3 regions of the [Micrococcus luteus] ATCC 49442 genome follow, and region 2 is predicted to be linked to each of the others. Evidence: riboswitches for the same ligand, from Rfam matches in the RefSeq annotation. Region 2 holds a riboswitch; each other region holds the start of a gene.

The links. A riboswitch is a leader RNA that binds a small molecule or an ion and turns the genes downstream of it on or off. The one in region 2 is predicted to bind S-adenosylmethionine.
Region 1: another riboswitch for S-adenosylmethionine. It lies ahead of GUV69_RS01060 (aminotransferase class V-fold PLP-dependent enzyme); the one in region 2 lies ahead of metX (homoserine O-acetyltransferase MetX).
Region 3: another riboswitch for S-adenosylmethionine. It lies ahead of GUV69_RS11805 (methionine ABC transporter ATP-binding protein); the one in region 2 lies ahead of metX (homoserine O-acetyltransferase MetX).

What each region holds. Positions count from the first base shown of each region.
Region 1 covers NZ_JAAAXP010000001.1:224,558-232,353, forward strand. Annotated here, with positions in the region: RNA gene ssrA (transfer-messenger RNA) at 1-317, shown strand, start outside; gene GUV69_RS01030 (S1C family serine protease) at 573-1,553, shown strand; gene GUV69_RS22820 (hypothetical protein) at 1,557-1,694, opposite strand; gene GUV69_RS01035 (hypothetical protein) at 1,775-2,143, opposite strand; gene crcB (fluoride efflux transporter CrcB) at 2,217-2,588, opposite strand; gene GUV69_RS01045 (fluoride efflux transporter FluC) at 2,617-3,015, opposite strand; gene GUV69_RS01050 (metal-dependent transcriptional regulator) at 3,034-3,747, opposite strand; gene GUV69_RS01055 (class I SAM-dependent methyltransferase) at 3,779-4,537, opposite strand; gene GUV69_RS01060 (aminotransferase class V-fold PLP-dependent enzyme) at 4,652-6,073, opposite strand; SAM riboswitch class IV at 6,109-6,222, opposite strand; gene hisN (histidinol-phosphatase) at 6,382-7,194, opposite strand; gene rsgA (ribosome small subunit-dependent GTPase A) at 7,249-7,796, opposite strand, start outside.
Region 2 covers NZ_JAAAXP010000001.1:1,756,205-1,764,000, forward strand. Annotated here, with positions in the region: gene GUV69_RS07945 (SGNH/GDSL hydrolase family protein) at 1-670, shown strand, start outside; gene GUV69_RS07950 (winged helix DNA-binding domain-containing protein) at 691-1,893, shown strand; gene GUV69_RS07955 (GNAT family N-acetyltransferase) at 2,265-2,669, shown strand; gene GUV69_RS07960 (hypothetical protein) at 3,017-3,547, shown strand; gene metX (homoserine O-acetyltransferase MetX) at 3,613-4,728, opposite strand; SAM riboswitch class IV at 4,742-4,856, opposite strand; gene GUV69_RS07970 (bifunctional o-acetylhomoserine/o-acetylserine sulfhydrylase) at 4,924-6,261, opposite strand; gene GUV69_RS07975 (VOC family protein) at 6,466-7,104, shown strand; gene GUV69_RS07980 (CPBP family intramembrane glutamic endopeptidase) at 7,262-7,796, opposite strand, start outside.
Region 3 covers NZ_JAAAXP010000001.1:2,608,666-2,616,461, reverse strand. Annotated here, with positions in the region: gene GUV69_RS11830 (ABC transporter permease) at 1-575, opposite strand, end outside; gene GUV69_RS11825 (aliphatic sulfonate ABC transporter substrate-binding protein) at 575-1,624, opposite strand; gene GUV69_RS11820 (ABC transporter ATP-binding protein) at 1,764-2,579, opposite strand; gene GUV69_RS11815 (CoA-binding protein) at 2,900-3,325, shown strand; gene GUV69_RS11810 (isopenicillin N synthase family dioxygenase) at 3,351-4,379, opposite strand; SAM riboswitch class I at 4,504-4,596, shown strand; gene GUV69_RS11805 (methionine ABC transporter ATP-binding protein) at 4,731-5,531, shown strand; gene GUV69_RS11800 (methionine ABC transporter permease) at 5,524-6,189, shown strand; gene GUV69_RS11795 (LLM class flavin-dependent oxidoreductase) at 6,236-7,672, shown strand; gene GUV69_RS11790 (MetQ/NlpA family ABC transporter substrate-binding protein) at 7,700-7,796, shown strand, end outside.

The DNA.
Region 1 (7,796 bases), 1.5 Mb from region 2:
ATGCAGAATTATCTCGTAAACGCTGTCTGCAAAAAAATAATCGCCAATTCAAAACGCGATGACTTTGCTCTTGCTGCCTAAGCAGTAAGACAGTCCGTCAGCCCGAGGTTGCTATTGCCCCGGAACCTGGCGTCATTTAGATAGCCACTGCTGCTTACCCCCGTCATCGGGGTGAGCGGGACTCTTAGATGACTGGGCCCGGATCGGCCAGCTGTTTGCAGCATGGCCGGGGCCGAGAAAATCCGACGCAAACTGCGCCCGGAGAAGCCCTGACAACACGACATCGGACGGGGGTTCAATTCCCCCCATCTCCACATTTTGAAATGTCGCAAGACATTGCCAAAAGACCCGGATCCTGCGTCCGGGTCTTTTGGCGTTAAAAGCTGTTTGGAACAGCCGAGGGCCACAGCTCCAACCCGTCCCCGCCGTTGCCCGCACAGCCGGAACCTGTTCACCGACGGCGTAGCCGGCGCGGGACTACCCGCGGTGACGTCGTGGTTGTCCCCAATAGGATCCGGCGCAGCGCTGAAGACTGGAAGCCGGAGTCAACATAGGCAGCCAGGAGGTGCGCCATGGACCCGGCCCGCGAAGCCCATGCAGAAGAGTCCGACGACGATGCGCTGGATGCGTATTCGGCCACAGTGATGCGCGTGGCTGAGACAGTCACCCCGCACGTTGCGGCCATAGAAATGACGAGCAGCCGGCGGAACAGCCGGTTCCGAGTGGGCGCAGGCTCGGCGGTGCTGTTCACCGAAGACGGCTACCTGCTCACGAATTCGCACGTGGTGGCAGGCACGCACCAGGGCCATGCCGCGTTCGCCGATGGCAGCCGCACCGACCTTGAACTGGTGGGCGCGGATCCGCTGTCCGATCTTGCCGTGGTCCGCGGACGGGCACCTAAAGTAGCGCCGGCCCAGTTCGGCGATGCCGAAACCCTGCGCGTGGGACAGTTGGTCATCGCGGTGGGCAATCCCCTCGGGCTGGCCGGATCAGTCACAGCCGGAGTGGTCAGCGGCCTGGGCCGCGCCATTCCCGTGTGGCAGGGCAGCAACCGGCGCGTGATTGAGGACGTCATCCAGACCGATGCGGCCCTCAATTCCGGAAGCTCCGGCGGGGCCCTCGCCGATTCGCACGGAAGAATCGTGGGGATCAACACCGCTGTGGCCGGCGCCGGGCTGGGACTGGCGGTACCCATCAACACCACCACCCGGCGGATCATTTCGGCGCTGTTGAAGGACGGCCGCGTCAGGCGGGCCTACCTCGGTGTTGTCAGCACCCCGAGCAGGCTCAGCGCCAGCGCAGTGATCCGGACCGGACAGCGGGACGGACTCCGCGTAGTGGAGGTGCTGGCCGGATCCCCTGCAGACCGCGCCGGCCTGCAGGCGGGTGACTTCATCATGACAGCAGGAAGCCGCCCCGTCAGCAACGCGGAAAGCCTGCAGAAGCTGCTGTTCGCCGACGCGATCGGGCAGCCGCTGCCGGTCCGGGTGCTGAGGGACGGCAAAGAACTGGACCTTGTGGCTGTACCGGAAGAAATGGCAGCAACCGGATAATTGCTACCGGCGCTTCTTCAGGTGCGCCACCGGATCCTGTGCGCCTTCGACCGGGTTCTTCGCCTTTTTCTCGGCGCGTTTTTCCTTAATGGTCTTAACAGGCTTTTTGTTCAGCTGCTGGTGTGGTGTCTTATCCGGCATGGCGTGCTCCTTACAACGCGGGACCGAATGGTCCCACTTCGTAAAATACGCCTGATCCAACCTGAAAGAAATGCCCGGAATCAGGCCGGTGCTGGAACGTCGGCGATGCCCACAAAGCGGGTCCCGACACCGTCGAACTCGCTCCTGATGAAGCCCGTCTGGAGCCGCGGCACCTCAGCAGGGGAGTGATGTTCGCACACGACGTACGTGAAGTCAGGCCACCATTTTTTGGGACGCGCCGCTTCTTCATAGCCGCAGACGGCGCACTCCAGGTGGACCCAGACCGGCCGCTTGCCGGTGCGGTTGGCCCGCGACTGGATAAGCCATGCCGGCGGGTTGTCCAGGATTTCGCCCAGCTCGGCCTCGGAAAGGCGTTTGGGGATGCCGTGGCGCTGGGCCATTTCCATCGGTACATCAAGGGCAATTGCCGCGTCACGTCTGCTAATCATCAGAGTCAACGATACGGGACGGGACCAAACCCGGCCGGGCCGAAACCACGGCGCTCCGGGGAAGTGACCGGGCTTACGCGGCGGCCAGGGCCATACCGAGAGCTGCCGCAGCGAAACCTGCCGCCAGGTTGACGCCGACGTTGAGGGCGGCGGCACCGAACCGCGCCTCGCTCAGGAGGCGGACCGTGGCGGTCGTCCAGGAACTGAACGTGGTCAGCCCGCCGGCAAGCCCCGTCGCGACGGCGGTCTGCCACTCGGGTGCCATGCCCAGCCTTCCGGTGATGCCGATGGAGAGCCCGATGATGAGACAGCCCGTGACGTTGACCAGCAGCGTGGCCCACGGCCAGTGCCGCCGTTGCGTACGGTGCGCGAACCAGCTGTCGACGGCGAAACGCACCAGGGCGCCCGCCACACCGAATACTCCCACCAGGAGAGCGCCCGTCACCGTATCGCCCCCGTCACCAGCGCGCCCGTCACGGCGCCACCCGGTCAGCCACAAGCCGGCCCGTCCGCCAGCCACCGGCCGCAGCACCCAGGCCGAGCAGCAGGGACAACCCCAGGTAGGCAAGCCACGCCGGGTGCTCGCCGGCACGCGCCAGCTGGTCGATCGAAAAAACTACGGCCGAGAACGTCGTGAAGGATCCCAGCAGCCCTGGCCCCAGCCCGGCACGAAGCCAGAAGGAAGTGTGTGGGCGGGCGATCCACAACGTGGTGAGGGTGGCCAGGACAAAACTTCCGGCAACGTTGATGCCCAACGTGGTCCAGGGGACGGCTCCCGGAAGGTCAGGGAAGGCGAGCCCCAGGCCGTAGCGGAGTTCGGTCCCGGCAAACCCGCCTACTGCCACGGCGAGCCAGGCACGCCAGCCCGGCATGGCGCCAGCCTGCTTCACTCAGCTGTCACCGATGGTGCAGCCGGCGTGGGGCCGGTCGCTGTGGACCCAGAGGGCAGCGGTGATTTCATCGGCGAGATCGTAGTCCCTCGTCCTGCCTGCGCTGCTGATCCGTACCACCAATGCGCCGCCGAATGGTTTGCGGCCCACAACCTCCACATCGGCGTCGAGATCGATTTCCTCGGCGGCGAGATACCGGAGCAGGTCCGGGTTCTCATCGCTGATCCTGGTGATCCGGCCCGTGTGCCCGGTGTCCAGTTCGCCCAGCAGGTGCGCCTCGGGCATCAGGACTGCCCCGTCCGCGGTCGGAATCGGATCCCCGTGGGGGTCGCGCTTCGGGTTTCCCAGTTTCGCCGCCATGCGCTCAATGAAGGTGTCCGACACCGCATGCTCAAGATGCTCGGCTTCATCATGGACTTCATCCCAGCTGTAGCCGAGTTCCTGGACGAGGTAGGTCTCAATGAGGCGGTGGCGGCGGACCATGGACAACGCCAGCCTGATGCCTGAAGCCGTGAGAGTGATGGCGCTGTAGGGTTTGTGGTCCACCAGGCCCTGGTCTTTGAGCTTGCGGACCATTTCCGAGACCGAGGAGTTTGCCACGCCGAGGCGCTGGGCCAGCTGCGAGGACGTGATGGGTTTGTCCTGCCACTCCGTGAAGCCGTAGATGACCTTGACGTAGTCCTCGATGGAGGAAGAGGGTGCGCTGGTCTTCACGGTTCCAAGCCTACCCGTTGGCCTGCAGCACTCACGCTTTGCGTGTCCGCCACGTCAGGGTCAGGTACGGCAAGGCGATAAGGTCCTGGGCGTTATGCCCCAGGTGCTCGTGCAGGTACCAGTCGAGGTTGGCCAGCACCTTGTTCCGGGTGGCCTCGCCTGCCCGCAGATAGTAGCTGCGTGACTTGGTCAGCTCAACGATGTCCGCCGTGCTGAGGCTGTCCTCCCAACGGGTCATGTGGCTTTCGAGGCCGTCGAACTCCAGGCCCACCACCGGCCGGAAGTCCGGCTTGTAGACGTCTCCTGCATGCATGATGCGCGACAACCTGTGCACCCACGGCACTGACGTATCCAGCTGGTTCCAGATCAGTCCCAAGGTTCCGCCCGGCCTGAGGATACGTGCAAGTTCCGTGCTGGCCGGCAGCGGATCGCACCAGTGCCAGGCCTGGGCCACGCTGACGACGTCGAACGCTGAGTCAGGCAGGCCGGTCACCTCTGCGGTTCCCGGAGTTGCCGCGATCTCCGGATAATGCGCGCGGAGCTGTTCGAGCATATCGGCGGAGGGATCCACGGCTGCAACGCTCAGGCCCCGCTCCAGCAGGAGGGCGGCGAACTTACCGGTTCCCGCTCCCACATCAACGGCATCACGCGCGCCTGCCGGGACCAGCCAGTCCGCCGAATCGGCAGGGTAGCCGGGACGGACGCGCTGGTAGTGTTCGCCGCCGTCCTGGAAGCTCTGTCCGAGCTCCAGGCGGCGTCCGTGGTCAAGCCTGGGGCCACCCCGTGCCACGTGCGGCCTCCTTCAACTGATTACCATGGGTTTCCTTCGAATTTACCGCATGGCGGGGCAGCATCAGTCAGGGGCCGGAGCACTCACCCCGGGAACAACTCAGTCGGCAAACGCTCAGTCGTCCAGGCAAGGGGCCGCGCCGGCGGTGCCGGGCGTGTTGGGAGCCCAGTGGGGGTATACACGGGTGTCGTTGGCCGGAACCCAGCGGCCCGAATCCACCACATAGTCCCAGCCCAGGCCCGTGCGGCGGAGCTGTTCCAGGCCGGCGAGGAGCCGCTGGGCATCCTCCAGCCGGGAGCCCACACCGAAGCTGGCGCGCAGCGAACCGGATGGCAGGCCGAGGCGCTTCAGCAGCGGGTGCGCGCAGAAGCGGCCGTCCCGCAGGCCCACGCCGTGCTCGGCCGACAGATACGCGGCAACCAGTCCGGCGTCGTAACCGGCCACCGAGAAGTTCACCACGCCGATGGTGCCGGTGCCGGGGTCGGTGTCCGAGAAGATCTGGTGGACCGTCACACCGTCGATCTTTTGCAGCCCGTCCACCAGGTAGGACCGGATGCCCGCCTCATGGGCGTGCCAGCGGTCCTGGTCCAGCGACGCGATGACCTGCGTGGCGCGGGCCAGCGTGGCCGCACCCAGGACGTTGGGGGAGCCGCCCTCGTGGCGGGCCGGGCCGGTGGCCCAGCTGACGCCGTCGAGCCTTGCCTCACGGACGGCGCCGCCGCCTGCCAGGTGCGGGGTGCCGGCGTCGAGCCAGTCGGTGCGGCCCACCAGGACGCCCGCACCGAACGGCGCGTAGAGCTTGTGGCCGGAGAAGGCCAGGTAATCGACGTCGTCTGCGGTGATGTTGATGCGCCGGTGCGGTGCGAGCTGCGCCGCATCCACCACGATGCGCGCACCGTACTCATGCGCCAGGGCGGCGAGGGTGCGGACGGGCAGGATTTCGCCGGTGACGTTGGAGGCTCCCGTGACAGCGAGCAGGCTGACCTGGCCCTGCTGCAGTTCGGTACGGAGCGCCTCGACGGTTCCCGCGATGGTGGGTGCCGCTACAACGCTGCGGTGCGGTACTCCCTGCCATGGCAGGAGGTTGGCGTGGTGCTCGATATCGAGGTAGAGGACGTCGCCGGCGGGGCGTCCCTCCGTGTGCGGCAGACACCCGGCGAGCAGGTTCAGCGAATCTGTGGTGTTCCGGGTGAAGATGACAGAATCGTCGGCGCGGCCGCCCACAAAATCCCGGACGATGTTGCGGGCGTTTTCATACACCGACGTGCTGATCTGCGATGCGTAGCCGGCCCCGCGGTGAACGCTGGCGTAGAACGGCAGGATCTCGTTGAGGTAGGCCGAGACCACCGAAAGGGCGGGGGCAGATGCACCGTAGTCCAGGTTGGCGTAGCGGACGTGGCCGCCCTGGATCAGCGGGGCCTGGATTTCGGCGCCGGTGACGGCGGAAAGGGGGCGTCCCGCAATGGCGGCCAGCTCGCTGGAAATGGCTGCGCTTGTGGTGTTCTGGATGGCGGGGGAGACGGTGGCAGTTGTCACGGAGACCTCACTTGAAAAGGACTCCCGATACCGGGAATCCGCGCTTGCCGGGTCCGTTCCGGACCGGCCTGGTCGTCACCCGGGGCACCCCGCCGCGAATGGAGGGTTGCCGGCCAGCAAACCGGGGTTTAGCGCTGGCACTCGTGACCTGTTAAAGAGCGTAGGACATCGCCGCCGCCGTCGAAAAGCCCAGCCCAATGTTAAGTACTTTGTTACGCGCATTCCGGAATTGGCGGATTAGCCGAAGATGCAAACGGCGGGCACCCCCAAAAGGAGGTACCCGCCGTCGATAATTCGGAATTACTTACCTACAACAGATCGTCCAGGCCGGGGTTAAGCCGTTTGAGGACCTCGGAGTGCAGGATCGAGTTAGTGGCAAGCGCGTTGCCGCCGAACGGACCGTCCTGCCCCTCCAGCGAGGTGAAGCGGCCGCCGGCCTCCACCACAATGGGCACCAGGGCAGCCATGTCGTACAGGTTCAGCTCCGGCTCGCAGGCGATGTCCACGGAGCCCTCCGCCACCATGCAGTAGGACCAGAAATCGCCGTAAGCCCGGGTGCGCCAGACGTCCTCGGTCAGGCCGAGGAATTCGTCCAGGTTGCCGCGTTCCTTCCAGCCGCCCAGGCTCGAGTAGGACAGCGAGGCGTCGGCAAGGTTGGACACGTTCGAGACGCGGAGACGGGTCGCAGCGGCGAGGGACCTGCCCATATACGCGCCCGCACCCTTTGCCGCCCACCAGCGCTTGCCCAGCGCCGGTGCACTGACCACGCCTACAACCGGTTCGCCCTCGTCCACGAGGGCGATCAGGGTAGCCCACACGGGGACGCCCCGGACAAAGTTCTTGGTGCCGTCGATCGGATCAATGATCCACCGGCGTGATCCGTGTCCGGAGCTGCCGAATTCCTCACCGAGCACGGCATCCCGGGGACGGGAACGGGACAGTTGGCCGCGAATGGCCTCCTCGGCCGACTTGTCCGCATCAGTGACCGGCGTCAGGTCCGGCTTGGTTTCGATGTGCAGGTCCAGCGCCTTGAAGCGGCTCATGGTCTGGTCATCCACGGAATCAGCCAGCACATGGGCCAGGCGGAGGTCATCGTTGTAGCTCGAAGCGGATTGGATCATGGTTCCAAACTACCGTCTAACGGCGGCGTGGTTGGGGAGGTCAGCTTCCTGGCGCTAGCTGATGCTACCCAGTTCCTTGGTTTCCTGGCCTTCCAGCCGCGGGTCCGAGCCCAGCAGCCGCCGCAGGGACATAAGACGGGCCGGTCCGGTGGGACCGGCCTTCCCCTCGGCCACCCACGAGTCCAGCCCGCAGTTGACGGCGGCGGCGTTGTGTTTGCAGCCCCGCTCGCAGGCATCCGTGCCCGGTTCCAGGTCCGGGAAGGACCGCAGGATCCGGTCCGGGTCCACGTGCGCCAAGCCGAACGAACGGATGCCTGGGGTGTCGATGATCCAGCTGCCCGCAGGCGCGCCCGTCAGTTTCAGGGCAAGGGCCGACGACGATGTGTGGCGGCCGCGGCCGGTCACCGCGTTCACGCCGCCGGTCGCCCGTTCGGCGCCGGTGAGTGCGTTGACCATGGTGGACTTGCCCACGCCGGAATGGCCCAGCATGACCGACACCTTGCCCTCGAGGTACGCGCGGAGCTGCGAAACTGCATCACTGTTCAGGCGGGCCGAGAGGCCGTCATCGGAGCGGGCATCAATGCCCGAGGCCGCGGAGTCCG
Region 2 (7,796 bases):
CCTGGCCGTCCGCGGGCGGCTCCTGCAGCAGATCGTGGACCAGCAGCTCGCCCCGTGCCTGGCGCTCAAGCCGGACCTCGTGACACTTTCGGCCGGCGGCAACGACCTCATCAGGCCGGGCGGTGACCCGGATGCCCTCGCCGAGAAGCTTGATTCCGTCGTCCAGATCCTGGCGATGGGCGGCGCCACGGTAGTGCTGTTCAACGGTCCGGACACGGGTTCCTCTGTCCTGGGCCGGATCCGCAGCAAGGTGGCCATCTACAACGAGAACCTCCGCACGGTCGCGGCCCGGCACGACGCCATCATCGCCGACATGTGGTCGCTCAAACAGCTGAATGATCCGCAGATGTGGGATGCAGACCGCCTGCATTTTTCGCCGCTGGGCCACCACACCATTGCTGCCATGGTGCTCGATTCGCTTAATGTGAACCACACGCTGGAGCCTCTGCTGCCCAAGTCCCTGCCGCAGCGCACGTGGCGGGAGGCCCGCTCCGGCGATCTGGTGTGGGCCCGCACCCACTTTGTCCCGTGGGTGGTGCGGCGGCTGCGCAACCGGTCCTCAGGAGACGGCATCACGGCAAAACGTCCGACGCCGGGCCCCGTGTTTGGTCCGGGCGTCCCCTTGGGTTCCGGTGAAGGTCCCCTGGGCACCACCGGAGCCCGCCGCTAGCCGCAGGCGAAGGATCCCCCGTGACAGATGCGCCACCGGCCATGCAACAGGATGAGGCTGTGCGTCGCCGGCTGCATGCGCAGTTGCTGCGAGGGTCCCGGGCTCAGTTCCCGCACGATGTCGTCCGCCACCTCCTGGCTGTCCAGGCGCAGGAGTTTCCCTACGCCCGGTGGAGCCTGGCGCAACGCACCCGCGGGCACGGAGTTGCCGGGGCGGCCGGGACCGCCTCCGCAGCGGATGTGGAGCAGGCGGTGTCAGACGGCCGGATCCTCCGCACCCACATTCTGCGGCCAACCTGGCATTTTGTGCACCGGGATGATCTTCGCTGGCTGACAGCGTTGTCAGCACCCCGGCTCCATCAGATCAATGCCGGCACATACCGGCGGACAGGGATCGACGCTGCTGCCGCGGAACGGAGCGGACGGGTGCTGGCCGACGCCGTGCAAGGCGGACGGCATCTGACCCGTGACCAGCTGGCCGCGCACCTCCGGGACGCCGGATTCGCCGCGACCGGGCTGGAACTGGCGTACCTGATCATGCACGCCGAGATCAGCGGCGTATTGACCAGCGGATCGCCTGCGCGGAGCCCCGCGGGCGCCCTGAAGCAGACCTACGCGCTTTTTGATGAACGCGTCCCGGCCGGGCCCGCGGAGCCGTGGACCCGGGAGGAGGCCCTCCGTGAGCTTTCGCGGCGGTACTTCACCAGCCGGGGTCCTGCCACGGTCAAGGACTGCGCCGACTGGTCCGGGCTCACCATGACCGAGGTCCGGCGCGGTGTGGCGCTGACCCTGGAAACCGCGCCGGCGACATTGGAGGCGGTGGTGATTGACGGCGTCGTGCACTATGTTGCGGCGGGCATGGACGCCGGTGGCCCTGGCTTCGGCACGGCCGGTGGCGCTGACAGCGCCGACGATGGCCGGGTGGACCTGGTGCAGTGCTACGACGAATACGTGATGGGCTATTCCGCCACCCGGCACTATTTCGGCGGCAATGCCCCGGCCTTCCCGCTGGGTGGCACGCCGATGCATGTGGTGCTGTTGGACGGCCGGCTGGCCGGTGCGTGGCGCCACACGTTGCTGCCGGACCGTTGCGAACTGGACATCCGCCTGTTCCCCGCCCCGCGTCAAAGCCCGCGGGGCGATGCGGTGCAGCAGGCCGTGGATCAGTACGGCGCCTTCCTGGGCATTCCAACCGTTCGGGTGAATACGGGCGCCGTCTCCTAAGGCGTGCGCCAGCACGCGGCGGCGGACGACGACGCTTTGGGGAGGGACCCGGGAACGGACGGGCGCCGTCGAACGGCATTCCTGAGCACCCATATTGCCGAAGATGACTGCTCATGGCGCCATCTGACGCGACGTTTCACACCGTGACGTGACATGCAGGTCCGGCTGGGCGGCCTCCCTCGCTGCTCCTACAGTGGCTGTCAAGAACGCAGCGAAACAGACCGTGCCACGACGGGAGGACAACCATGACCGTTCAGCATGTCATTCACTAGGGGGCCTCGGCAGCTGACAGCCCGGACGACCCGCGCCTGAATGTTGGCTGGGTCCAGACGGATTGGGACCATCCGTGGGCAGCAGCCCTGCGCGGGCAGATGGACGCTGAGCTTGGGCCCCGGTACCGGGAATTTGTCGAACAGGGACGGCCGAGGCCGCTGCCACCCCGGGCGGAGGACATCGAAACGGTGTGGATCGACGTCGTCGACGGTCAGCCCGCAGCGACAGCAGCCCTGCTGAAGAACCCGGGTTACTGGGAGGTCAAACGGGTTTTCGTGGCGCCCGCCTTCCGGCGCCGGGCACTGGCCCGTCAGGCTTTGGCGAAGGTTGAGGAGAGCGCCAGGGGCCTGGGTTTGCCGGAGCTGGTGCTGCAGACCGGGATCCTGCAGCCGGAAGCCATCGCGCTCTACTCCCGCGAAGGCCGGAGCCGCATTCCGGGCTTTGGCCCCTACGCCGGCGACCACGGCAGCGTCTGCTTCAGGAAGGCACTGGACGGGCAATGAGCACGACAACAACAGTCGCCAGGTACCGGGTCCGCCCGGCCCGTGCGAACGAAGTCGAAGACGTGGGAGGGCTGACCTTCGAACGCTTCGGGCACCGCCAGCCTGCTCCCGTCCGGGTCACCACTTGCCCGCCAGGCCACAGACGGTGAAACCGAAGTCCGCCTCCTGGCAGTCCTGCCGGGAGCGCGGGGCTCCGGAGTCTGGTGGAAGCTGTTGGAGAGGCGTCGCGCTGTCCCGCCCCGTCGGCGGCTGGCGGTCTACACCCTGGAGTTGCCCTGTCGTTCGAGAGACGCGCCCTTTGCCGGCCGCGGCTTAAGCTGGAAGGACACAATGAGAGGCGTTATACCGTGAACAGCTTGTTTTTCTGGATCATCATCCTGTCGTTTGTGATACCCATGGCGATGCGGATGTACCGGAAGTCTGTCAACAAACGGAACCAGGGCCAGGGCTTCTCCGGGGGCTACCCCGGCCAGTATCCGGGACAGCAAAACCGGCAGCCCCGCGACGGCTATACACAACAGGACTACATGAGCGGCGGCTTCCGCCAGATTATGAGCCCGCAGCCCCTGCCGCCGAGCGAGCCGCTGCCTCCCATGAATCCCGTCCCGCCCCTGGATCAGCAGTACCCGGGCCAGCAGTATCCCGGCCAGCAGTACGGGGATTCTCAGCAATACGGGCAGCCCCAGTTCGGGCAGCCCCAGCCGGGCCCGAGCGCAGAAGCGCCCACGGCGCCCGCTGCCCCCGGAACTCCCCCGCCGCCGTCGGCCCCGCAGGGCTACCGCGCCCGGAAGCTCGCCGAACTGGACCAGCAGTACAGCAACGGTGAGCTGGCCATGGAGGAATACATGAAACGCCGCTCCGACATCATGAACGGCTGATCCGGGGCACGACGCTGATGCCGGCCAGGACGCCGACTCCTGCCGGAAGCTAGACCAGCCGGATCCTAGACCAGGAACGTGCTCCGCAGCTGACTGCCCAGCTGGCCGATTTCGGTCAGGAAGCCGTCATGGCCGATGGGGGCCTCGATGACGTGGACATCCACGTCACCCGGGAGCGCATCGGCCAGTTCGCGGGACTGCGACGGGAAGTACAACCGGTCGCTGTCCACGGCTGCGACGAAGAACCTGGCGGTAGCGCGGCTGAGCGCCTCGTCCAATGAGCCGCGCCCGCGGGTGACATCGTGGCTCATCAGGGCATCGGTCAGGGCGATGTAACTGTTGGCGTCGAACCGGCTGACCAGTTTCTTGCCCTGGTGGTCCAGGTAGCTTTCCACCTGGTAGCGGCCACGCTCCCCCAGCGCCGCGGCTCGAAGCGGCGATTCCGGGAGCTGCGCCGAGCGCCCGAACCGGCCGTCGAATTCCTCCGCGGAGCGGTAGGTGATGTGGGCGATCCGCCGGGCCAGGGCCAGTCCGTCCTCGGGCAGCGGACCGCCGTAGTAGTCGCCGTCGTTGAAATTGATATCCTGGCGGATGGCCAGTGTCTGGGCCTGGGCGAAGGCGATCTGTTCAGCCGTGCTCGCGGCCCCCACGGAAATAACAGCGCAGCGCTGCACCCGTTCCGGATAACTGACTGCCCACTCCAGGGCACGGGCTCCGCCCATGGAGCCTCCCAGCACGGCGAACCAGCTATGGATGCCCAGCTGGTCAGCCAGCCGCGCCTCAGCGGCCGTTGTATCGCGCAGCGTCACCAGCGGAAACCGGGAGCCCCAGGGTTTTCCGTCCGGCGCCTCCGACGACGGCCCGGTGGACCCGTAGCAGCCGCCCAGAATATTGATCGAGACCACAAAGAATCGGTAAGTATCCACTGGTGCACCCGGTCCGGCGAGCTGTTCCCACCAACCGGGCTCGTCACTGTCGCCGCGCGTCACGTGGGTGCTGCCGGTCAGGGCATGCTCAATCAGGACAGCGTTGGAGCCGTCAGCGTTCAGCGTTCCCCACGTTTCGTACGCCAGGGTGACCTCGGGAAGGTAACCGCCGGCCTCGAGCTGCAGGGCGCCAACGGTGGCATAGCGCACTACGCCGTTTCCGGGAGCCGCTGTTCGGGAGATGGTGATCGTCATGGAAAGGACCTCTTCTACGCGCTTGCCTGCCGTCAATTGACCGGCAGGCCAGGTCCTCACCCGGGGCACCCCGCCACGAAAGAGGGTTGCCGGCCAGCAAGCCGGGGCTGTCGCTGGCACTCATGACCTTCCATGAGTGTACGAAACAGCCCCGGCCTATGGCCAAGCGTGTGACTGGTTGTGACTTTCGGGTGATTACTCCCCGGGCCCGCCCCCGGTGGCATCCTTGGCCGCCCGGAAGCCTGCTTCGAGGTCGGCGATGATGTCGTCGATGTGTTCGATGCCCACCGACAGCCGGACCAGCCCGGGCGTCACACCCGCGATGGCCTGCTGCTCGGCCGAGAGCTGGCTGTGCGTGGTGGATGCCGGGTGGATGACCAGGGACCGGACGTCCCCGATGTTGGCCACGTGCGAGTGGAGCTCCAGGGCGTCCACAAAGCGCTTGCCCGCTTCCGCCCCGCCGGCCAGGATGAACCCCACCACCGCGCCGGTACCCTTGGGGCCGTACTTGCGGCCCCGTTCGTACCAGGGGCTGGACGGCAGGCCCGCGTAGGCGACCGATTCGACGTCGTCCCTTGCCTCCAGCCACTGCGCAACGTGGACGGCGTTGGCGACGTGCCGTTCCACGCGCAGGCTGAGCGTCTCCAGCCCTTGGGCAATCAGGAAGGCGTTGAACGGGGACACTGCCGAGCCGAGGTCCCGAAGCAGCTGGACGCGCGCCTTCAGGATGTAGGACAGGTTGGCGCCGAGCGCCCCGCCGGCGCCAAGATCCTTGGCATAGACGAGTCCGTTGTACGTGGGATCGGGGGTGTTGAAGCCCGGGAACCGTGCGGGGTCCTTGCCGAAGTCAAACTTGCCGGAGTCTACGATCACGCCGGCGATTGCGGAGCCGTGCCCGCCCAGGTACTTGGTGGCCGAATGGACCACGATGTCCGCGCCCCATTCGAGGGGGCGGATCAGATAGGGCGTGGAGAGCGTGTTGTCCACGATCAGCGGCACACCGGCGTCGTGGGCGGCCTGCGACACGCCTTCGATGTCCAGCACGTCCTGGCGCGGGTTGGACACCACTTCGGCGAAGAAGAGCTTGGTGTTGGGCTGCACGGCGTCGCGCCAGTGGTCAAGATTGTCCGGGTCCGCCACAAACGTTACAGAGATGCCGAACTTCTTCAGCGTGTGCGCCAGCAGGTTGTACGTGCCGCCGTAGAGGCTCGGACTGGCCACCACATGGTCACCTGCTTCGGCAATGTTCAGGATGGCAAACGTTTCGGCGGCCTGCCCGGAACTCAGCAGCAACGCGGCGAGACCACCCTCCAGGCTGGCGATGCGCTGCTCCACCGCGTCCTGCGTGGGGTTGCCGATGCGGGTATAGATCGGCGCAAGTTCGGCAAGGGCAAACCGGTTGGCGGCGCTTTCTGCGCTGGGGAAGACGAACGACGTCGTCTGGTAGATCGGGAGGGCACGGGCACCTGTGGCACTGTCCGGCTCCTGGCCAGCGTGGATCTGGCGGGTTTCGAAAGACCATCCGTTCGACATTCAATGCTCCTTGACGTGGTGTGGCACTGCTCGGTTGCGTTCAGCATAGGAAGACTTCCCGACAGGGAACATGATTGTGACGAAGGTGGTCAAAAGGCTGTCTCCGGTGTCCCGGTGCCGGATTTTCCTCAACGGCCGCAACACAAAATCCCAGTAAGGCTACCCTTAGCTGAGAGGCTCATCACAAAGTGCCAAGATGATGGCATGCGCATGGATCACGTCTCTTACGCCTGTGAACAAGATGGCCTCGTTGCCACCACCGAACGTATTTCGTCCGCCCTCGGCGTTGAAGCCGTGAAGGGTGGAGTGCACCCCCGTTTCGGAACCCGGAACATGATCATTCCCCTCGCCGGACACAAATACCTGGAAGTTGTGGAGGTCCTGAACCACCCGGCCTCGGACAAGGCTCCCTTCGGGCAGGCAGTCCGGGCACGGTCCGAAGCCGGCGGCGGCTGGATGGGCTGGTGCGTCGAAGTGGACGATCTCGCCCCCTTCGAGGAACGCCTGGGCCGTGCGGCGGTCAACGGCAACCGCAAGTTCCCGGACGGCCGCGAGCTGATCTGGAAGCAGATCGGCATCCTTGGCCTGATCGCGGACCCGCAGGTTCCGTACATGCTCAAGTGGGAGGGCGACCCCGCCCTCCACCCGTCGAATGCTTACGAAAGCAACGTCAAGATGAGCTGCCTGACCATCGCCGGCTCTGCCGAGCGCGTTACTGAGTGGCTCGGGGAACCCGTGGAGAAGCCGCTGGAGGACGTCGCTGTTGAGTGGGTCGCTCCCAAGGGCACCCCCGGCATCCTGTCCGTAACCTTCGAAACCGCCACCGGGGCCGTCACCATCTGACGGTTCCACCCTGACCGAATCCCTACCCTCCCGGGCAGCGCCGCCCGGACAATAACTTCGGCCGCCTTCAGCGGGTGTCAACGACGCCACCCGCTGACGGCGGCCGAATCGCTTTAAGCCCGGAGCCGCTTCTCATCAGCCCAGTGCGGCCCTTGGGTCAGCCCAGGCCCACTGCCCTGCCGAACAGGCTGAAGCCAACAAACGCCACGATGTCCAGCAGTGCGTGCGCGATCACCAGCGGCATCACCCGCTTGGTCCGTGTGTACAGCCAGGCGAACACCACCCCCATCACCACGTTGCCGATGAACGGCCCGAAGCCCTGGTACAGGTGATAGGTGCCCCGGAGCAGGGAGCTCGTGACAATGGCCAGGGGCACGCTCCAGCCGAACTTGCCGAAGCGGTCCAGGAGGTAGCCCACCACAATGACCTCCTCCACCACGGCATGCCGCAGGGCGGAGAGAATCAGGACCGGAATGGTCCACCAGTGGGCATCCAGTGCGCTGGGAATGATGGCGGTGGTGATCCCGAGTGCCCGGCCGGCGGCGTAAAGGCCGAGGGAGGGAATCCCGATCAGTGCTGCGAGGCCCAGGCCCTGCAGCAGGTCCCGGCCCGGCCTGGTGAAGTTGAACCCGAGTTTCTGGAAGGCCGAACCGCCGTGTTTGTCCGCACCAGTTCCGGGCTGCCGCTGGTCC
Region 3 (7,796 bases), 850 kb from region 2:
AGGGCCAGGGACACGGTGGTGAAAACGGGGAAGAAGGCGCCGATGATGATCAGGGTGACCTTGGAGTCTTCGCCGATCTTCAGCCACAGGATCAGCAGCGGCACCCAAGCCAGGGACGGGACGGCGCGCAATGCACCGATGGTGGGTGCCAGGAGGGCGTCGGCAATTTTCGACAGGCCCACAGTGGCTCCCAGGATGAGGCCCAATGCGGCGCCGATGAGGAATCCGATCACCACACGCTGGGTGGAAATGGCGATGTGGGTGCCCAGTTCGCCGCGGCCCAGGAGTTCGCCGGCTGCGCCCAGCACCATTGCAGGGGGCGGCAGCTGGACCACACTGAACATGCCGGTGGACGATGCCATCTGCCAGGAGACCAGCAGGATCGCCGGAATGATCAGGCCAAGGGGCAGGCGCGCCCAGTTCCGTGAACGGACCCCGGCGGGAGACCATCCCTTTGCCGGAGCGGTTGCCGAAGCATCCGCCCGGGCGGCGCCTGCCGATGTTGCGGGAGCGGCTGCAGCGCGCTCATCCGCAACACTGTTGCCGGTGAGGAGGGTGTGTTCCGGATTGCTCATCAGGAACCCTTAATGGCTGACGGATCAGCCTTCTTCACCAGCGAGTCGTCGAGAAGGGAGGCCACGGCGTCGTCGATCTGCTGCTGAGTCTTGACGTCGCCGGTTTCCACAAACGTGGGGCCGATCTTCTCCAGTACTTTGCGCTGCGCCTCACCGGGCGCGGCGTCTACGTCCAGGTTGCTGCGTTCCAGAACCACGGTCTTCGCCACGGCCAGATCCAGTCCGGCTACGTCGGCCAGGATCTGTGCCGTCTCGTCCGGGTTGGCAGCGGCCCAGGCGCGGGCTTTTTCGTAGGCGTTCACCACGGCCTGCGCCAGTTCGGGCTTGTCCTTGAGGAAGGACTCGGTGGCGTTGAGGAAGCCGTAGGTGTTGAAGTCCAGGTTCCGGTAGAAGAGCGTCGCGCCCTTCTGCTCGGCACCGGCCATGATCGGGTCCAGGCCGGACCACGCCTGCACGGAGCCGTTCTCCAGGGCCGTGCGGCCATCAGCATGCTGCAGGTTCTGCACGGTCACGTCGCCGGGCTTCAGTCCGGCTTCCTCGAGGGCCTGCAGGAGGAAGAAATAGGGGTCGGTGCCCTTGGTGGCGGCCACGGACTTGCCCTTGAGGTCAGCGACGGACGTGATGCCCGAGCCGGCGGGGGCCACCAGGGCCGCCCATTCCGGCTGGGAGTAGATGCTGATGGTGCGGATGGGCGAACCGTTGGAGCGGGCCAGGAGGGCCGCGGAGCCTGCTGTTGATCCGACGTCGATGGCGCCCGAGCGGAGGGCTTCGTTGGCCTTGTTTGAGCCGGCGGACTGGATCCAGTTGACGGTGACGCCCTGGTCCTTGAGTGAGGCTTCAAGCCAGCCCTGGTCCTTGATGACCAGGCTGAGCGGGTTATAGGTGGCGAAGTCAATGTTCAGCGTCCCGCCCGCCGTGCTGCCCGCAGCCCCGGCCTGGCCGGAAGAGCCCTCACCAGCAACGCAGCCGGTCAGCGCCAGGGCCGAGGCGGCGGCCACGGCGGCTGCCCCAAGGAGGGAACGGCGGGTGAAGGGACGTGCGTGCTGCATGGTTTTCCTTTGCGCTGATGGTGCGGAGGGCGCAAGTTCCGGCCGCGGGTTAATGACCGACGGCGGGCTTTTGCGTTTGTGGGTGAGCGGAGTGGATCTGTGGCCCGGAGGGCCGGGGCTGTGCCGGAAGTTGCGGGCGTCAATGCCCGTCGACACCCAGGCTGGCCAGGAGGGAGACGCGCAGCGTGGCGAGTTCTGCCGAGGCCCGGTCGCGGGGACGGCTGCCTGGCACATCAACGGTCCGCACGATCGTGGCGCCCTGGCCGCCGTCGGCAGTTCCGAGAACGATAATCCGGTCCGCCAGCTGCAATGCCTCGTCAACGTCGTGGGTGACCAGGAGCACTGTGGTGGGTTCGGCCTTGTGCACGTCCAGGAGCAGGTCCTGCATCTTGATGCGGGTCAGGGCGTCCAGCGCACCGAACGGTTCGTCGAGCAGCAGGACCCCGGGGTTGCGTGCCAGTGCCCGGGCCAGGGACGCGCGCTGGGCCATTCCGCCGGAGACCTCGCGGGGGCGGTGCTTGGCGAAACTGTCCAGGCCCACAAGTTCCAGCAGGCGGGACACCTTGGCTTTGCCTTCTTTGGCGCTGCAGCCGGTGGGCAGGCCGATGGCCACATTGGCCTGCAGGGTGTGCCAGGGGAGCAGCCGCGGTTCCTGGAAAGCAAACGCACAGCGGGGATCGATGCCCTGGACGGCGCTGTCCTGGATGACCACGGAACCGGCGCTCGGGGAGTCCAGGCCCGCGGCCGCGCGCAGCAGGGTTGATTTGCCGCAGCCGGACGGTCCCAGGATGGCCAGGACTTCCCCTGCTTCGACGTCGAAGGTGACGTCGCGCAGGACAGTGCGGGCGGCGTCGCCCGTCCCGAAGGTGCGGCGCAGACCGCGGAAGGACACAGGAAGTGCTGAGGAAGAGCCGGTGGTCTTGCCGGCACGCTCGGAAGTCAGGACTGCAGTCATGGGATCACTCCATCGGTCCTGGCAGTAGCACCCTACGGAGTCGAGCCTTTTTGCGGAGTGGTCAGTTCCGCTTACCCAAGGCTTTTTCCTTGCTATCAGCCTGTGCCGTGGGGGCGCCCGCTGACCAGGGTTGCTGCGGCTTCATCGATCCAGGTCTCTCGGCCGCTCGGGATGGTCACTTACCACTACACCCCATGTGAATCAAACAATCCAAATCCGGACTTGTAGTGTGTAATGTTCGTTCACATGCCATCCCGCCCCCTCGTGCCGGTCAAAAATTCGGCATGAGGAACTTTTGCAAAGCGGCGTAGGCTTGGGGCATGGGCCACACCAACGATCCTGCAGTCATAGAGCGCCTTATGCGAACCAAGGGGCGGTGGGCCATCGTCGGCCTGACCACCAACGAGTGGCGCGCCGCCTACGACACGTCCCTTTTTATCCGCGACAGGCTCGGGATGGAGATCATTCCCGTGAACCTGCCGGGCGACCCGGTGCACGGCGAAACCGGGTACCGCACCCTCGCGGATATCCCCGCCGAAAAGCAGCCCGTCGACGTCGTGGACTGCTTCGTTAATTCTCAGAAGGTCGGCGCTGTGGTTGACCAGGCCATTGCGGCCGGCGCCAAAGCCATCTGGATGCAGCTGGGCGTCATCGACGAGGCAGCAGCTGAGCGTGCGAAGGCCGCAGGACTGGATGTTGTGATGAACGTCTGCCCGGCGCAGCAGGCGTGGAAATACAACCTCTGACGGGGCGGATCCGCCCGGCCGGTAATCAGCGCTGCATCAGTCCCGGGTAGTGGCGTTCGGTGACATCCGGGTGGGCGCGCATCCTGCCCTTGAGCATGTTCAGGCCGAATGAGGCGAGCATCGGGTTGGTCGGATCGTCGGAGAGGCCGCGGGCCTGGGCCTTCAGCTCAGGCGGCAGCGGCACGGGATCGATCACGGCATCCAGGCGCGGGGACCAGAAGAACGGCACTGAATAGCGGTCCACGCCGGGCGGCGGAGCCTTGACCCGGTGGATGGTGGCCATCAGGTAGCCTTCGGTGGCTACCTCCAGCATCTCGCCGAGATTCACCACCAGCGCCCCCGGAATGGGTTCCACGGTGGCCCACTCGGTGGTTCCGTGCGGCAGCACTTCCAGCCCGCCCACCTCGTCCTGGAGCAGGAGGGTGACAAAACCGTAGTCCGCGTGTGAGCCCACACCCTGGTCGCCGGCAGCTTCCACCACGCCGCCAACGTAGTGCACCAGCTTGCCCATCCAGGCCGGCTCGTCGCCAAAGGGTTCGTCGAAGTGGTCCTCGGGCAGGCCGAGGGCCACGGCGATGCCGCGCAGGAGTTCCATGGCGACCTCGGACATCAGCTCGGCCCAGGCCATGGCCGCTGGCTCAAGCTCCGGCATTGCCTCGTCCGGCCAGAGGTTATGGCCCTGCAGGAGCCAATAAGGTTGATCCGCCGGATAGTCCACGACCGGCTCGCGTTCCGGCGAAAAGTCGATCTGCTCGCGGGCATCGGCCCTGCCCTGCGTGACTTCCGTGCCCATCCGCGTGTAGCCGCGGAAATGCGGCGACAGCCGGTTATCGAGCTTCATCCGCTCCTCAAGGGGCAGGTCGAAGAAGCGCTTGATGAGGGCCAGGAGCTCTTCGGCCTGGCCGGGAGCGGCGCCGTACCCAGTGATCTGGAAGAAGCCCACGTTATGGGCTGCGTCCCGCAGCTGGTCGATGAATTCCGGGCTGAAGGAACCGTACGGCTGGCGTGCGGTGCTCATGTCCAGAACGGGGATCGTGGCCTGGTCGGGTGACATCTTCGCAGACTAGCACCGGCTGGCTCTCTGTGGGGATCCTCACGTTGAGTAAGGTGTCTTCGCCTTACGGCTTGTGACGTTTTGGTTTTTTCAAAGGTGCCGCCCTGTGCCAGATTCGTTGCTGTAACCATCTCGAGCGGCTGAGAGACCTGGCTCTGTGACGCCGCAGCAACCCCCCTCCTTTTGTGGGCGGTGCTACTGCCAGGACCGATGGAGAACCTCAATGTTCCCGGTCTTGGGCGGCGAAAGCTGAGCCCTGATTCCGGGCTGCGGGTTTCCTCGGGTTAGCCCGGAGGAATTTATGAACGTACAGACTGGCAGCCGCGCGGCGGCCCAAGGACGTGGTGGCCTGTGATTGAGATCCAGAACGTCAGCACCTCATTCGGCTCGCCAAACGGCCGGTTCACGGCCGTTGATGATGTCAGCCTGCACATCCGGCGGGGCACCATCCAAGGCATCATCGGGTTCTCCGGAGCGGGGAAATCCACCCTGCTTCGCAACATTAATCTGCTTGAGCGCCCCACATCGGGCCGCGTCCTGGTGGACGGCGTGGACCTGTTGACTCTGTCCGATGCAGAGCTTCGCACGAAGCGGCACGACATCGGCATGATCTTCCAGCATTTCAACCTGCTCAACAACCTCACTGCGCAGGAGAACGTGGAGCTCTCGCTGAAGTTCGCCGGCGTCGGGAAAGCCGAGCGCCGCCGTCGTGCTGCCGAAACCCTGGCGATCGTGGACCTCAGCGATAAAGCGGGAACCTACCCGGCGAAACTGTCAGGCGGCCAGAAGCAGCGCGTGGCCATTGCCCGCGCCCTTGCCACCGAACCCAAGGTGCTGCTTTGCGATGAGCCGACGTCGGCCGTTGACCCGCGTACAACGGCCTCGGTCCTGCAGTACCTGGCCGACGTCAATGCAGAATTCGGCATCACGATCGTGGTGGTCACCCACGAGATGAACGTCATTAAAGCCATTGCCGACAATGTGGCCGTGATGGAAGGAGGCAAGGTAGTGGAGCAGTTCGACCTCAGCGAGCTGCAGCGCCCCGGCTTCCACCCGGCGACCCAGAGCGGCCGTTACCTGATCTCCGACGAGATCCAGCTTGACCGCTCCGCCCACGCCAAAGCCGTTTCGGAAGGCCTGCTCAATGTTTGACCGCATCCTGGAAGTCCTGCCCGAAATCGGCGTTGCCATGGGGCAGACGCTCACCATGCTGCTGGTGGCCATCCCCCTGGCGGTGCTTCTCGGCACACCCCTGGGCGTCCTGCTCTACACCATCGGCCCTAACGGGCTGAAGCACCGGCCCAGGCTGCACCGCACCCTGGACGGGCTCGTGAACCTGATCCGGTCTTTTCCGTTCCTGATCCTGCTTATTGCGATCATCCCCGTCACCAGGTTCATTGTGGGCACCACCATCGGCACGGCGGCCGTCATTGTCCCGCTGACCATCAACGCGATTCCCTATTTCGCCCGCTTTGTGGAACAGAACCTCAGCCAGCTCGGCAGCGGCGTGGTGGAAGCGGCCCGGTCCATGGGGGCCAGCCGGTCCCAGATCGTCCGCGACGTCCTGATCGTCGAGGCGAAGCCCGGTCTGGTCAGTTCCATCACCATCATGACCGTCAGCTTCATCTCCTACTCGGCGATGGCCGGCCTGGTGGGCGGCGGCGGAATCGGCGACTTTGCCATCCGCTATGGCTACTACCGCTATGAAACTCCGCTGATGATTACCGCCATAGTGCTGATGATCCTCCTGGTCACCATCGTCCAGCTGGGCGGATCGTACATCGCACGGCGCCTGGATAAGCGGCTCTGACCCTGCGCAGCACCCGCACGCACCCACTCCTGCCGAAAGACCTGCCATGACTTCAACACCCAGTAGCCGCTTTGACGGACCCCGCCCCCGTCTGCTGATCAGCGCGTTTGTGATGAACACGTCCAGCCACATCATGGGCGGCCAGTGGCGGCGCCCCGAGGCGCAGCAACACCGCTTTAACGAGCTTCCGCTCTGGATCGACCTGGCCCGCCAGCTCGAAGACGCCAAGTTTGATGCGATCTTCTTCGCCGACGTCGTGGGCCTTTACGGCGATTACGACGGCGGGTGGGCGTCACTGCTGAAAAAGGGCCTGCAGGTGCCGTCCAACGATCCGCTGATCCTGCTGTCCGCGCTCGCCGTGGGAACGAAGGACATCGGACTGGCCGCGACGTCGTCGGTCATCCAGAGCCACCCCTTCCAGTTCGCGCGGCAGATGTCCACTCTCGACCACCTCAGCGGCGGGCGGGTGGCCTGGAACATCGTCACCAGCGTGCTGGAGAACGCGCACCGGAACTTCAATGCCACTGAGCTGACCAAGCATGATGAACGCTACGACTGGGCAGACGAATACGTCGAAGCCGCCTACAAACTGTGGGAGGGTTCGTGGGAGGACGACGCCCTTCTCCTGGATAAGGAAAACGGCGTCCACGCCGACCCCGCAAAGGTCAGCAAGATCTACCACCGCGGGCCGCGGTATTCCATCGACGGGCCGCACCTCTCAGCGCCGTCACGGCAGCGCACCCCTGTGCTGTTCCAGGCAGGCAGTTCGGGCCGGGGACAGCAGTTCTGCGCCGCCAATGCGGAGGCCACATTTACCCTGGCGCCGAACACGGACGTGGCCGCGAAATACACCGCGGCCGTGCGCGAACAGGCCGTGGCCGCCGGCCGCCGGCCGGACGATGTGAAGTTCCTCCAGGGCATGCACTTCGTGGTGGGCGGCACCGAAGCCGAGGCCAACCGCAAAGCCGACGAGCTGGAGGAAAGCCTGGACATCGAGGCCCTGCTGGCCCACGTGGGCGGCGGGTTCGGCGTCGACCTCGGCGGCCTGCCGCTGGACACCCCGCTAGGTGACCTGGAAACCGAGGGCAGCCAGGGTCACCTGACCGCCATCCGGGCCTCCGTCCGCGGCGGCAACCCCACACTCCGGGACATTGCCCTCTACCGCAGCCGGGCCAACCGCGTGGTGGGGACGCCGGAGCAGATTGCCGACCGCCTCGAAGAGTGGCAGGACGCCGGAATCGACGGGATCAACATCATCAACCAGACCATCCCTGGCTCGTACACCGATTTCATCGAGGGTGTCCTGCCCGAACTGCGGCGCCGCGGCCTGGCGCAGTCCGGCTACTCGCCAGGAACCCTGCGCGAGAAGCTCTTCAGCGCCGGACCGCGCCTCAATGACAGGCACCCGGCGGCAGCCTTCCGGGGAGCCTTCACGGAATTCTCCGCAGCCGCCGAAAACAAACCCGCCACCATCAGCGTTTAGCCCCACTCGCAAGAAGGACCAAGAACAATGCAGCGTAGAAGTTTCCTCAAGTATGCCCTCGCGGGCGCCGGCGCAGTCTCAGTTTCGGCCCTGACCGGTTGCGGCCTCGTCAATCCGGGCGGTA